DNA from 3 places in the Microbacterium sp. M3 genome. Region 1 is predicted to be linked to each of the others. Evidence: predicted binding sites of a transcription regulator. Region 1 holds the regulator's gene; each other region holds the start of a gene.
The links. The regulator HrcA, encoded in region 1, represses chaperone genes, less so after heat shock. The targets are predictions, from matches to a motif close to TTNGCACTCGNNNNNNNCGAGTGCNAA.
Positions count from the first base shown of each region.

Region 2: groL (chaperonin GroEL) is a predicted target of HrcA. The motif match lies at 2,549-2,575, and genes of this name have one in related genera.
Region 3: groES (co-chaperone GroES) is a predicted target of HrcA. The motif match lies at 1,876-1,902, and genes of this name have one in related genera.

Region 1 covers NZ_JAWTZT010000002.1:573,013-577,248, forward strand. Annotated here, with positions in the region: gene R8Z57_RS08010 (16S rRNA (uracil(1498)-N(3))-methyltransferase) at 22-759, opposite strand; gene dnaJ (molecular chaperone DnaJ) at 763-1,875, opposite strand; gene hrcA (heat-inducible transcriptional repressor HrcA) at 1,925-2,971, opposite strand; gene hemW (radical SAM family heme chaperone HemW) at 3,118-4,236, opposite strand, start outside.
Region 2 covers NZ_JAWTZT010000001.1:346,563-350,798, reverse strand. Annotated here, with positions in the region: gene R8Z57_RS01550 (DUF2332 domain-containing protein) at 129-1,136, shown strand; gene R8Z57_RS01545 (DUF3263 domain-containing protein) at 1,146-1,394, shown strand; gene R8Z57_RS01540 (LytR C-terminal domain-containing protein) at 1,512-2,057, shown strand; gene R8Z57_RS01535 (cold-shock protein) at 2,225-2,425, shown strand; gene groL (chaperonin GroEL) at 2,612-4,231, shown strand.
Region 3 covers NZ_JAWTZT010000004.1:458,153-462,388, reverse strand. Annotated here, with positions in the region: gene R8Z57_RS14315 (ABC transporter substrate-binding protein) at 1-154, opposite strand, end outside; gene rarD (EamA family transporter RarD) at 368-1,288, opposite strand; gene groES (co-chaperone GroES) at 1,499-1,795, opposite strand; gene R8Z57_RS14300 (THUMP-like domain-containing protein) at 2,000-3,199, shown strand; gene R8Z57_RS14295 (hypothetical protein) at 3,203-3,826, opposite strand; gene tsaD (tRNA (adenosine(37)-N6)-threonylcarbamoyltransferase complex transferase subunit TsaD) at 3,823-4,236, opposite strand, start outside.

The DNA of each region.
Region 1 (4,236 bases):
TCGCCGCGGACGGGATTCCCGTCACCACCGCCCGAGTGCCGTGCTGACCACGGCCAGAGCGGCGGGGCCGGCGGTCGACGTGCGCAGCACGGTGTCGCCGAGCCGTACCTGCCGTGCGCCCGCCTCGCCGAGCAGAGCCAGCTCCTCGGGCGCGATGCCGCCCTCGGGACCGACGACGAGCACGATGTCCCGCGGATCGGCCGGGTCCAGCGTCAGGGCGCTCAGCGGCTCGCTCGCCGCCGGCTCCAGGACGAGGACGACGGATGCCGCAGCCCGGCGCACCAGGCCGGCCGTCGTGGTGAGCTCGGCCACCTCGGGGAGGAAGGCGCGGTGCGCCTGCTTCGCAGCCTCCCGTGCGATCGACGCCCATCGCGCCCGCCCCTTGGCGGCTTTGGCCGCGTCCCACCGCGACACGCTGCGTGCCGACTGCCAGGGGACGATCTCGTCGACACCCAGCTCGGTCGCGGTCTGGACGGCCAGCTCGTCGCGATCACCCTTGGCGAGCGCCTGCACCAGAACGATCCGGGGCGCGGGAGGCGGGGCATCCGTCCGCTCCCGGATGCGCACGACGACCTCGCGCGGCGCCACCGACTCCACCTCGCCGGTGAGCCAGGCGCCCGCACCGTCGCCGACGGTGACTTCCTCCCCCACGCGCACCCGGCGCACGGTCGCGGCGTGGTGGGCCTCGGCGCCCGTCAGGGTGACGGCGTCGCCCTCGATCGCGTGGACGGGTTCTTCGAGGAGGAAGTGCAGCGGCACGGGTCAGCCGTTCCGGAACCGGTCGCGGAGCTTCGCGAACAGGCCCTGGTGGAATTCCGCCAGCCGGGGCGCCGGCGCCTTCGTGCGCTTCGCGAACTCCTCGATGAGGGCGCGCTGCTTGTGATCCAGGCGCGTCGGCGTGACGACGTGCACGCCGACGCGCAGGTCGCCGCGCTGCGAGCCGCGGAGGGGCGTGATGCCGCGGCCCTTGATCGTGAGCACGTCACCGGCCTGCACGCCCGGGCGCACCTCGAGCTCGACGGGACCGTCGAGCGACTCGATCGTGGTCGTCGCACCGAGGATCGCGTCGGGCATCGAGACCTCGAGGGTCGCCAGAAGGTCGTCGCCTTCGCGGCTGAACACCTCGTGGGGCGACACCGTGACCTCGATGTACAGGTCGCCGTTGGGGCCGCCGGCCGGGCCCACCTCGCCGGAGCCGGGCAGCTGCAGGCGCAGGCCGGTCTCGACGCCGGCGGGGATGTCGAGCGACACCGTCCGCCGGGCGCGGACGCGGCCCTGACCCTGGCACGTCGCGCACGGGTACGGGATCGTGGTGCCGTAGCCCTGGCAGACGTTGCAGGGCTGCGACGTGACGACGTTGCCGAGCAGGCTGCGGACCTGGCGCTGGACGTTGCCGGTGCCGTGACAGATCTCGCACGTCACCGGGCCGGTGCCGGGCTGACAGCAAGACCCCTGACAGGTCTCGCACAGCACCGCCGTGTCGACGTCGATGTCGCGGTGCGTGCCGAACACGACGTCGCCGAGCTCGAGCGTCACGCGGACGAGGGCGTCCTGACCCCGCTCGCGCCGCGAGCGGGGCCGTCCACCGCGCGAACCGCCGGCTGCGCCGAAGAACGTCTCGAAGATGTCGTTGAAGCCGCCGAAGCCGCCGGCCCCGCCGAACGGCGACTCGCCGCCGCCCATGTCGTAGCGGGCGCGCTGCTCGGGATCGCTCAGCACGTCGTACGCGTGCGTCACGAGCTTGAACCGCTCGGAGGCGTCCTCACCCGGGTTGACGTCCGGGTGCAGCTGCCGGGCCAGGCGCCGGTACGCCTTCTTGATCTCGTCGGGGGTGGCGTCGCGTGCGACGCCGAGGACCTCGTAATGGTCAGCCACTTTCGCCTTCCTGCCGCGGCGGGCCGCGGGATCGTAGATGCGCGTCCGCTCAGCGGGAGCTGTCGTCCTGCTCGAGCATGCGCGTGAGATAACGCGCGACGGCTCGCACCGCCGCGAGGTTCGTGGGGTAGTCCATGCGGGTCGGACCGAGCACGCCGACGCGGGCCAGTGATCCGGTGCCGTCGTAGTCGCTCGCCACGACCGAGGCTTCACCGAGTCCGAACGCGTCGTTCTCCCGGCCGATGCTGGCCGAGAGCCCCTGCTCGTCAGCGACCATCTCGCCCATCAGCCGCAGCAGCGTGACCTGCTCCTCGATCGCCTCGAGGAGCGGGTAGATGCTTCCGCGGAAGTCCGCCTCGCGACGCGCGAGGTTCGCGCTGCCGGCCATGACCAGCTTGTCCTGGCGGAACTCCTCCAGCTCCTCGGCAACGGCACGGACGATCTCATCGGTGGCGCGCTCGTGGGCGGGCGCGGGGGTCTGGGCGGCGGGTGCGTCGAGCCGGTCGGCGATGCGCTGCAGCCCCTCTCGCACCGGTCGGCCGACGAGGACGGTGCCGAGCTCGGCGCGGATGCGTGCGAGGTCGGCGTCGTCGAATTCCTCGCCCACGAACGTCAAGCGCTGCGACACGCGCCCGGTGTCGGTGACGACGATCACGAGCATCCGCCCGCCGCCGAGCTGCACGAGCTCGACGTGCGTGACCGTCGCGCGCGCGAACGAGGGGTACTGGACGATGGCGACCTGGCCGGTGAGCTGGGTCAGTGCCCGGACGGTGCGCACCAGCACGTCGTCGAGATCTCCCGGGCCCTCCAGGAACGACGCGATCGCCGCGCGCTGAGCCGGCGACAGCGGGCGCAGCTCGGCGAGGTGATCGACGAAGACCCGGTAGCCCTTGTCGGTGGGGATGCGCCCCGAGGAGGTGTGCGGCGCGGCGATGAGCTCCTCGTCCTCCAGGAGCGCCATGTCGTTGCGGATCGTCGCCGCAGAAACGCCGAACGCGTGCCGCTCGACGATCGCCTTGCTGCCGACCGGCTCACGCGTGTCGACGTAATCCTGGACGATCGCCCGCAGCACCTGCAGTCCCCGCTCGCTGACCATCCCGCCTCCTCACGCTGCGTGGCATCTGGCGCCGTCTGGCACTCGCATGACTGGAGTGCCAATTCTATCCGATGGCTCCGTCAGGATCGCCGAACGGCCACGCGGCTCGCCGTGTCGCGGCAGGCCGCGGCCGCAGCCGCCGGCGCTCAGTCGGTGAGGGCGCGGACCACGGCGTCGGCCAGCAGCCGGCCCCGCAGCGTGAGGACGACCCGGCCGCGCACGGCCGCGGGACCGTCGATCAGCCCGTCGGCGATGAGCGCCGCCACCGCGCGGCGGCCGTCGGGGTGCAGTTCGGCGATCGGCAGGCCCTCGCGGATGCGCGAACGCAGCAGCACGCTCTCGAGCGCCCGGGCCGCGGCATCCGGGATCTCCCGTCCGGCAGCCGGCGACTCGCCGCTCGCGAGCCGCTGTGCGTACGCGGCGGGGTGCTTGACGTTCCAGAAGCGCACACCGCCGACGTGACTGTGGGCACCCGGCCCGAAGCCCCACCAGTCGGTCCCCGTCCAGTACGCGAGGTTGTGGCGGGAGCGGTGCATCTCTCCTCGAGACCAGTTCGAGACCTCGTACCACTCGAAGCCCGCGGCGGCGAGGAGCTCGTCGGCGAGCTCGTACATGTCGGCCTGCAGGTCGTCGTCGGGCGCGGCGACCTCGCCCCGGCGGATCTGGCGCGCGAGCTTCGTGCCGTCCTCGATGATGAGCGCGTAGGCCGAGACGTGGTCGGAGTCCAGTTCCAAGGCCGCATCGAGCGACGCGCGCCAGTCCGAGAGCGATTCGCCGGGCGCGCCGTAGATGAGGTCGACGCTGACGTCGAGTCCGGCGGCGCGTGCCGCCGCGACGGCGGTGCGGACATTGTCGGGATCGTGGGTGCGGTCGAGGGCGGCGAGCACGTGCGGGACGGCCGACTGCATGCCGATGGACAGCCGGGTGACACCGGATGCCGCGAGCTCGGCCGCGACGGCGGGCGTCACAGTGTCGGGGTTGGCCTCGACCGTGATCTCGGCGCCCTCGCTGACTCCGAACGTCTCGCGGACCCCGTCGAGCATGCGGCCGAGATCGCCGGGCGGCAGGAGCGTCGGAGTGCCGCCGCCGAAGAACACGGTCTTCGCCGGCCGGTTGCCCCCCGCGCGCGCGAGCACGCCCGCCGCGAGCCGGACCTCCTGCACGAGCGTGTCGGCGTACTGGTCCTGCCGCGCGCCCCGCAGCTCGGACGAGGTGTAGGTGTTGAAGTCGCAGTAGCCGCACCGCACCCGGCAGAACGGCACGTG
Region 2 (4,236 bases), on a different contig from region 1:
CTCCTCGGCCCGGTCTGCGGGCACCCCTCCATTCAACCGCAGCCCCGCGCCCCCTCGGCCGGTGGCGGCGCGATCGGCTGCTGCCCTGGGTTCTGCAGGGCGCTGCCGGGGTGCGGGAGGATGGCAACGTGGACGGGGAGGACGAGGCCGCGGTCGTCGAGCGGTACGCGCGCTTCGCCCGCGACGAGGCGCCCGGGCGGTCGCCGCTGTACGAGGAGTGGGCCGCGGGCGTCGCCGCCGACCCGGATCTCGCGAGGATCCTCGCGCGCATCCCGGCCTCCCGGCGCCAGCCCCCGCTGGTGTTCGCGGTGTCGCGCATGCTGGGCGCCCCCGAGGCGCCCTTCCCCGCCTGGGCCACCTGGGTGCGCGCGCAGGCCGACGACCTGGTCGCCGAGGGATCCGTCCGCCGTCTGCAGACCAACGAGCCGCAGCGGTGCGCGGCACTCCTTCCCGGCCTCGCGACGATCGACGGACCGCTCGCCCTGCTCGAGCTGGGGGCGAGCGCCGGTCTCTGCCTCTTCCCCGACCGCTACTCGTACCGGTACCGCCGAGGCGCGTCCGTCGTCGGGCTCGACCCGGCGACAGGGCCCTCGGCGGTCGTGCTCGAGTGCGACGTGACCGGTGACGCGCCGCTGCGGATGCCGGAGGTGGTGTGGCGCGCCGGCATCGACCTCGCGCCGCTCGACGCCGCCGACCCCGACGACCGGCGGTTCCTCGAGAGCCTGGTGTGGCCGGGGGAGAGAGGGCGCGTCGAGCGCATCGCAGCGGCGCTCGACATCGCCGCGGTCGATCCGCCGCTCCTGATCGCCGGCGATGCCTCCGACCCGGAGGTGCTGCGCCGGACCGCCGCCCTCGCGCCGCCCGATGCGACGCTGGTGGTCACCACCCCGGGCGTCCTGCCGCACGTCCCGCGCGCGGGCCGGGAGCGTGTGATCGCCGCTGTCACCGCACTCGACGCGGTGTGGATCACCATCGACCCGCCGGGCCTCCACGAGGGCGTGCCGTCGGTCGACGCCGAGGCGTGGGGCGGTTTCGCGCTCGCCAGGGACGGCGCAGCGCTCGCCGCCGTCGATCCGCTCGGCTCGTTCGTGCATTGGCGCGCGTCGCGCGCGGGGAAGACGGATGCCGCGCACTAGCGTGTGCACGTGCCCCTGACCGACCGCGACCGCGCCATCCTCGACTTCGAGGCCGAATGGCGCCGGCACGCGGGGGCGAAGGAGGAGGCGATCCGCGCGGACCTCGGGCTGTCGCCGGCGCGGTACTACCAGCTGCTCGGCCGGCTCATCGACACCGCCGAGGCGCAGCAGCACGACCCCATGCTCGTGAAGCGGCTGCGCCGCCTCCGCGACGCCCGGGTACGCGAGCGCGCGGACCGCGCCGCCGACGTGCGCTGACGCCTTCTTCCGCGCGCCCCGGGGCGGTGCGGGGCCCCGCTCGTGCCGATGCGGGCGCCTCCGGACGCACCGCTGCGGCACACGGGCCGCGCGGGCTTCGGCGGGTAACATCATCGGGTGCCGACCACCACCTACCCCAGGGATCGCTTCGACGACGTCCCGGAGACGGACCGGGTCGGCGCGCACCGCGCGGAGAACCCGCGCATGCGCGGCTGGGTCGTGCTGCTGTGGGCGGCGCTCGCGACCATCGTGCTCATCGCGATCGGCATCTTCGGGACGCTCATCGCCTCCGGGCGGATCGAGCTCGCACCGACTCCCACCCCGACGCCGACGCCCACCGCCGAGGTGGCGCCGGTGATCGACGCCGACTACGACGTGGTGATCCTCAACGCCACGACGGAACAGGGACTCGCGACGCAGATGAAGGACGTCGTCGTCGCGGCCGGGTGGAGCGACGAGAAGGTCACCGCCGGTGAGGCGGGCCAGGAGTTCCCGACCACGACGGTCTTCTATGCGGACCCCGCCGACGAGGCCGCGGCTGCCGGACTCGCGGGGGTCATCGGCGGTGCCGCGATCGAGCAGAGCGACGCGTATCCGCCGAGCTCGCCCGACGTGCCGCAGCTGACCGTGGTGATCGGCACCGACCGCGCCACCGCCGGGTAGCGCCCGCTCGACCCCTGGTCGGGCACGCCCGCACGCGGGCGGACGGCCCGTGTTTCGCGGGGGTAAACAGTTGAGTGCCTGCGTGTCAACAAGTGACGAAAGTCGCCGGAGCCGCAATCGCGCCTGAATACGATGAAGCCCTGCAATGCCGGCTACAGGAGATACGCATGACCCAGGGCACCGTCAAATGGTTCAACGCCGAGAAGGGCTTCGGCTTCATCACCGTCGCCGACGGCCAGGACGTCTTCGTCCACTACTCGAACATCGACATGACGGGGTTCCGCGTGCTCGAAGAGGGGCAGACGGTCGAGTTCACGGTCGGCTCCGGGCAGAAGGGCCCGCAGGCCGAGTCGGTGCGCGTCGTCTGATCGCGCGATCCGGCGCCAGACGCCGACCGATGAAGAGACGGGATGCCTCGGGGCATCCCGTTTCTTCGTGTTCCGGCATCCCTCCCGCGGCTTGCACTCGATAGGGTCGAGTGCCAGAATGATTTAGCACTCGCGTTTGTTGAGTGCTAACACCCCAAGCCAACGTTCCGGAGGGACGACACACACATGGCAAAGATCATCGCTTTCGACGAGGAGGCCCGTCGCGGCCTCGAGCGCGGCCTCAACACGCTGGCCGACGCCGTCAAGGTGACGCTCGGCCCGCGCGGTCGCAACGTCGTGCTCGAGAAGAAGTGGGGCGCCCCCACGATCACGAACGACGGTGTCTCGATCGCCAAGGAGATCGAGCTGGACGACCCGTACGAGAAGATCGGCGCGGAGCTCGTCAAGGAGGTCGCCAAGAAGACCGACGACGTCGCCGGTGACGGCACCACCACCGCCACCGTCCTCGCCCAGGCGCTCGTGCGCGAGGGCCTGCGCAACGTCGCGGCCGGCGCCGACCCCATCTCGCTCAAGCGCGGCATCGAGAAGGCCGTCACGGCCATCACCGCCGAGCTGCTCGAGGGCGCCAAGGAGGTCGAGTCCAAGGACCAGATCGCCGCGACCGCGTCGATCTCGGCCGCTGACCCGGAGATCGGCCAGCTCATCGCCGAGGCCATCGACAAGGTCGGCAAGGAGGGCGTCGTCACCGTCGAGGAGTCGCAGACGTTCGGTACCGAGCTCGAGCTCACCGAGGGCATGCGCTTCGACAAGGGCTACATCAACCCCTACTTCGTCACGGACCCGGAGCGCCAGGAGGCCGTCTTCGAGGACCCGTACATCCTCATCGCGAACCAGAAGATCTCGAACATCAAGGACCTTCTGCCCGTCGTCGACAAGGTGATCCAGGACGGCAAGGAGCTCGTCATCATCGCCGAGGACGTCGAGGGTGAGGCGCTGGCGACCCTGGTGCTCAACAAGATCCGCGGCATCTTCAAGTCGGTCGCCGTCAAGGCTCCCGGCTTCGGCGACCGTCGCAAGGCGCAGCTGCAGGACATCGCGATCCTCACCGGCGGCCAGGTCATCACCGAGGAGGTCGGTCTCAAGCTCGAGAACGCCACCCTCGACCTGCTCGGCCGTGCGCGCAAGGTCATCGTCACCAAGGACGAGACCACGATCGTCGAGGGTGCCGGCGACGCCGCCGCCATCGACGGCCGCGTGACCCAGATCCGTCGCGAGATCGACAACACCGACAGCGACTACGACCGCGAGAAGCTGCAGGAGCGCCTCGCCAAGCTCGCCGGCGGCGTCGCCGTCATCAAGGCGGGTGCGGCCACCGAGGTCGAGCTCAAGGAGCGCAAGCACCGCATCGAGGACGCCGTGCGCAACGCGAAGGCGGCCGTCGAGGAGGGCATCGTCCCCGGTGGTGGCGTCGCGCTCATCCAGTCCGGCAAGAAGGCGCTCGACGCCCTCGAGCTGTCGGGTGACGAGGCGACCGGCGCGAACATCGTGCGCGTCGCGATCGAGGCTCCGCTGAAGCAGATCGCCCTCAACGCCGGTCTCGAGCCGGGCGTCGTGGCGAACAAGGTCTCGGAGCTCCCGGCGGGCCACGGCCTCAACGCCGCTTCGGGCGAGTACGGCGACCTGTTCGCGCAGGGCATCATCGACCCCGCCAAGGTGACCCGTTCGGCGCTGCAGAACGCCGCGTCGATCGCCGGCCTGTTCCTCACGACCGAGGCCGTCGTCGCCGACAAGCCCGAGAAGGTCGCGGCTCCCGCCGGCGACCCGACCGGTGGCATGGACTTCTGATCCAG
Region 3 (4,236 bases), on a different contig from region 1:
GGGTCATGTCCTCGACGGGCCCTGCGCTCTCGCTGGGTTCGTCGGTTCCGCCGGTGCCGCCGCCGGCACAGCCGGCGAGGACGAGGGCGCTGGCGCCGATGAGCGCGAGGCCGCCGAGCACGGTGGACTTGCGCGAGCGGGTGAAGACGCTCATGTTGCTCCTTGCTGTGTGATTACCACGGGAACGGCTCGGGCGCCGACCCAGTGCACTAAACCTAATCGCCGTCGAGGCTCGCCAATGTTGCCTTTCGTTAACGATCTGTAACAGCTTGAAAAGCGTGGTCGGCGGGCAATTCCATCGCCGCACGACGGCGTGCCGCTGTGGATAAGTCGCCGGCAGTGCCACCGCACGGGCCCGCGCCGTGCGTCAGGACGCTGCGACGCGCGAACGGCGCGCGTGCACCACCGAGTCCACGGTGAGGATGATCAGCGCGACCCACACCAGGCCGAACCCGATCCAGCGCTCGAGCGGCATGGGCTCTTGCAGCACCCACACCCCGATGATGAACTGCAGGATCGGCGCGACGAACTGCAGCAGCCCGATGGTCGTGAGCGAGACCCGGCGCGCGCCGGCCGCGAAGAGCAGCAGCGGGATCGCGGTCACGATGCCGGCGAGACTGAGCAGCACCGCGTGCTCCCAGCCGTCCGCCCCCATGGTCAGGCCCTGGGTGGCGCCGACGACGATGAGCACGACGACGGCGATCGGCGTCAGCCACATGGTCTCGAGCGTCAGGCCGCTCACCGCGTCGACCGACGGGCCGACCTTCTTCTTGACCAGGCCGTACAGACCGAACGACGCCGCGAGCGTGAGCGCGATCCACGGGAAGGCGCCGTACCCGATCATGATGACGAGCACGGCGCAGGCGGCGACGCCGATCGCCACCCACTGCGTGGCGCGCAGCCGCTCGCGCAGCACGAGCACGGCGAGGAGAACGGTGGCGATCGGGTTGATGAAGTAGCCGAGGCTCGTCTCGATGACGTGGCCGCTCAGCGCCCCGTAGATGAAGACCTGCCAGTTGACGTAGATCAGAAGACCCGCGATGACGGTCAGGCCCAGCACCTTCGGCTGCCGGAAGATCGCCGCCAGCCGCGGCCACGTGCGCGTCACGGTGAGCAGCAGGGCGCAGAACGCCAGCGACAGGAGGATGCGCCACGCCACCAGCTCCCACGGCCCCGTGGGGTCGAGCAGCAGGAAGTACAGCGGCAGGAAGCCCCACAGCAGGTACGCCGAGAAGGTGTAGATGCCGCCGAGCGTGCGTTCGCGCGCTTCGGCGGCGGCGAGACGGATGCCGCGGCTCCCGGTCGTGGTGACGCCCAGGTCGAGGGCGGTCGAGTCGTCGAGCCCGTCCACCGTGCCGCGTTCGGGGGAAGGGGACTGCTCGGGACTCACCGGGTCAGCCTACGCCCGGCGACGGCGGCGGCGGTCCGAGCGCCCGGACATGACGAGAGGGCCGGATGCCGAGGCATCCGACCCTCTCGGTCACGCGGTGCGCAGAACTCAGCGGACGACGACCGCCAGGACGTCGCGAGCCGACAGGACGAGGAACTCGTCGCCGCCGAACTTGACCTCGGTGCCGCCGTACTTGCTGTAGATCACGCGGTCGCCGACGGCGACGTCGAGCGGGATGCGGTTGCCGTTGTCGTCGATGCGGCCGGGGCCCACCGCCACGACCTCGCCCTCCTGGGGCTTCTCCTTGGCGGTGTCGGGGATGACCAGACCGCTGGACGTGGTCTGCTCGGCCTCGACCTGCTTGATGACGATGCGGTCCTCGAGCGGCTTGATGGAAACCGACACGGTCTACCTCTTCTTTCTTGAGACTGAAGACTCGTTAGCACTCTGACATTGAGAGTGCTTACGCCAGTCTAGGCAACGGGCTGGCACTCACGCAACGTGAGTGCCAGCCCGTTGCGCCGGGAGTCGAATCGAGGCCGCGGCGTCGCGCGCGCCTCGCTGGCCGGGGCGGGCGACGGCTTCGCAGGAGCCGCCTAGGCTGGCGGGATGGAGATCGCCGAGCTCACCGCGCTCCTGACGCCCGAAGGCCTCCGGCTGCTCGACGCGATGCCTCCGGTGGAGTCGTCCGACGACGTCGCGCGCGCGGTGACGCGGCTGCGCCGAGACGGCCACTCCCCCGACCTCGTCTCGGCGGTGGTCGGACAGGCGCGGCTGCGCACGCGGGCGCGCACCAAGTTCGGCGACCTCGCCGAGCGCATGCTGTTCACGCGCGCCGGGCTCGAACAGGCGACCCGGCTTCCGATCGCGGCACGGCACGCGGCGCGGTTCCGCGACGCGGGCCTCACACACGTCGCCGATCTCGGCTGCGGCATCGGCGGGGACGCCCTCGGACTCGCGGGCCTCGGCGTGCGCGTCACGGCCGTCGATGCCGACGAGGTGACCGCCGGCATCGCCGCCTTCAATCTCGCGCCCTTCGGCGCCGACGTCGAGGTGCGCCACGGCACCGCGGAAGACACCGACCTCCGGGGCGTCGACGCCGTCTGGCTCGACCCTGCACGCCGCACCGCGGGGCACGGCGAGACCACCCGCACGCGCCCCGGCGACTGGTCGCCGTCGCTGGACTGGGTGTTCGACCTCGCCCGCCGCATGCCGGTGGGCGTGAAGCTCGGGCCCGGCCTCGACCGCGACCTCATCCCCGACGACGTCGAGGCGCAGTGGGTGAGCGCCGACGGATCGACGGTCGAACTCGTGCTGTGGTCGGGCGCGCTGGCGCGTGCGGGCGTGCGCCGGGCCGCGCTGGTCATCCGCGGCGACGGGGCCGCGGCGCGCGCTCACGAGATCACCGCCGAGACGGATGCCGCGGACGAGCCGGTGCGCGACCTCGGCGCCTACCTGCACGAGCCCGACGGTGCGGTGATCCGCGCGCGGCTCATCGGCGACGTGGCGCGCTCGCTGGAGGCCGGCATGCTCGACGAGCACATCGCCTACCTCACGTCGGACGCCGCGCTCACCTCGCCGTTCGTCCAGACGTTCCGCGTGCGCGAGACGCTGCCCGCTGATGAGAAGGCTCTCGGCAAGGCGCTCCGCGAGCGCGACATCGGGCGGCTGGAGATCAAGAAGCGCGGTGTCGACGTCGACCCGGCGACGCTGCGCACGCGCCTGAAGCTGCGGGGACCGGAGACCGCGACCCTGATCCTCACGCGGATCGGAACGCGGCGGACGGCGATCCTCGCCGAGCGCGTCTGACGGTCAGCCGAAGAGGTTCGCGCGGTAGGCCGCGAACAGCAGCCAGCCCGCGCTGTACAGGATCGAGACGGTGCCCAGCACGATCGCCCACACGGCGACCGCGCGGCTCTCCTGCGGCCGGCGCAGGGCGATGATCGCCGTCACGATGGCCACGAGGCCGATCGGGAAGCCCCATCCGACGAACAGCGACACGAGCAGCCCGATGATCGCGAACGCGAGCGCCCATCCCCCGAGGCCGCGCGAGAAGTCCGAGTCCGAGTCGTCCCACGAGGTCGCGTCGGGCGTGAACTCGCCGCCGGGCTCGGACGGGGCCGACTCCACGGTGACAGCGACGGGCGCGGTGGGCAGCCGCTGGAACCCGCCGCGATGCGCGCCGGGCAGCGGCGAGGCGTCCTGCGCGAGGTCGACGTCCGGCGACGCCGCTTCGACCCGCGGACCTGCCGCCGGCGCGGGCGGGACCGGCTGTGCGAGGGCGGGCGGGACCGGCGGCGCGGCAGCCGCGGCCGGCCGTGGACCTGCTTCACCGCCGGGTGTGGTCGCGGCAGCAGCCCGGTCGTCGGCGTCGTCCGGCCGCACCGGCTCGGCGGTCGGCGAATCGGCGGGCTGCGGCATCCGCTCGTCCGTCATGCCGACCCCGCCACCTGGATCTCGGTGACCGGCAGCGTCGAGTCGGCGCCGAAGCCGAGCGTCGACGGCGGGCGGCCCGACATGATGAGCTCCGACGCGAGGGCGGCGATCATGGCGCCGTTGTCGGTGCACAGCGACAACGGCGGGATGCGCACCGTCACACCCTCGGCGGCGGCGCGCTCGAGGGCCACGTCGCGCAGGCGGCGGTTGGCGATGACGCCGCCGCCGAGCAGCAGGCGCGGCACCCCGTGGTCGCGGCAGGCGGCGAGCGCCTTCGTCACGAGCACGTCGACGACGGCCTCGCGGAAGCCGGCGGCGACGTCGGCGACGGGCACGTCCTCACCGGCGGCCTGGCGCTGCTCGACCCAGCGTGCGACGGCGGTCTTGAGGCCCGAGAACGAGAAGTCGTA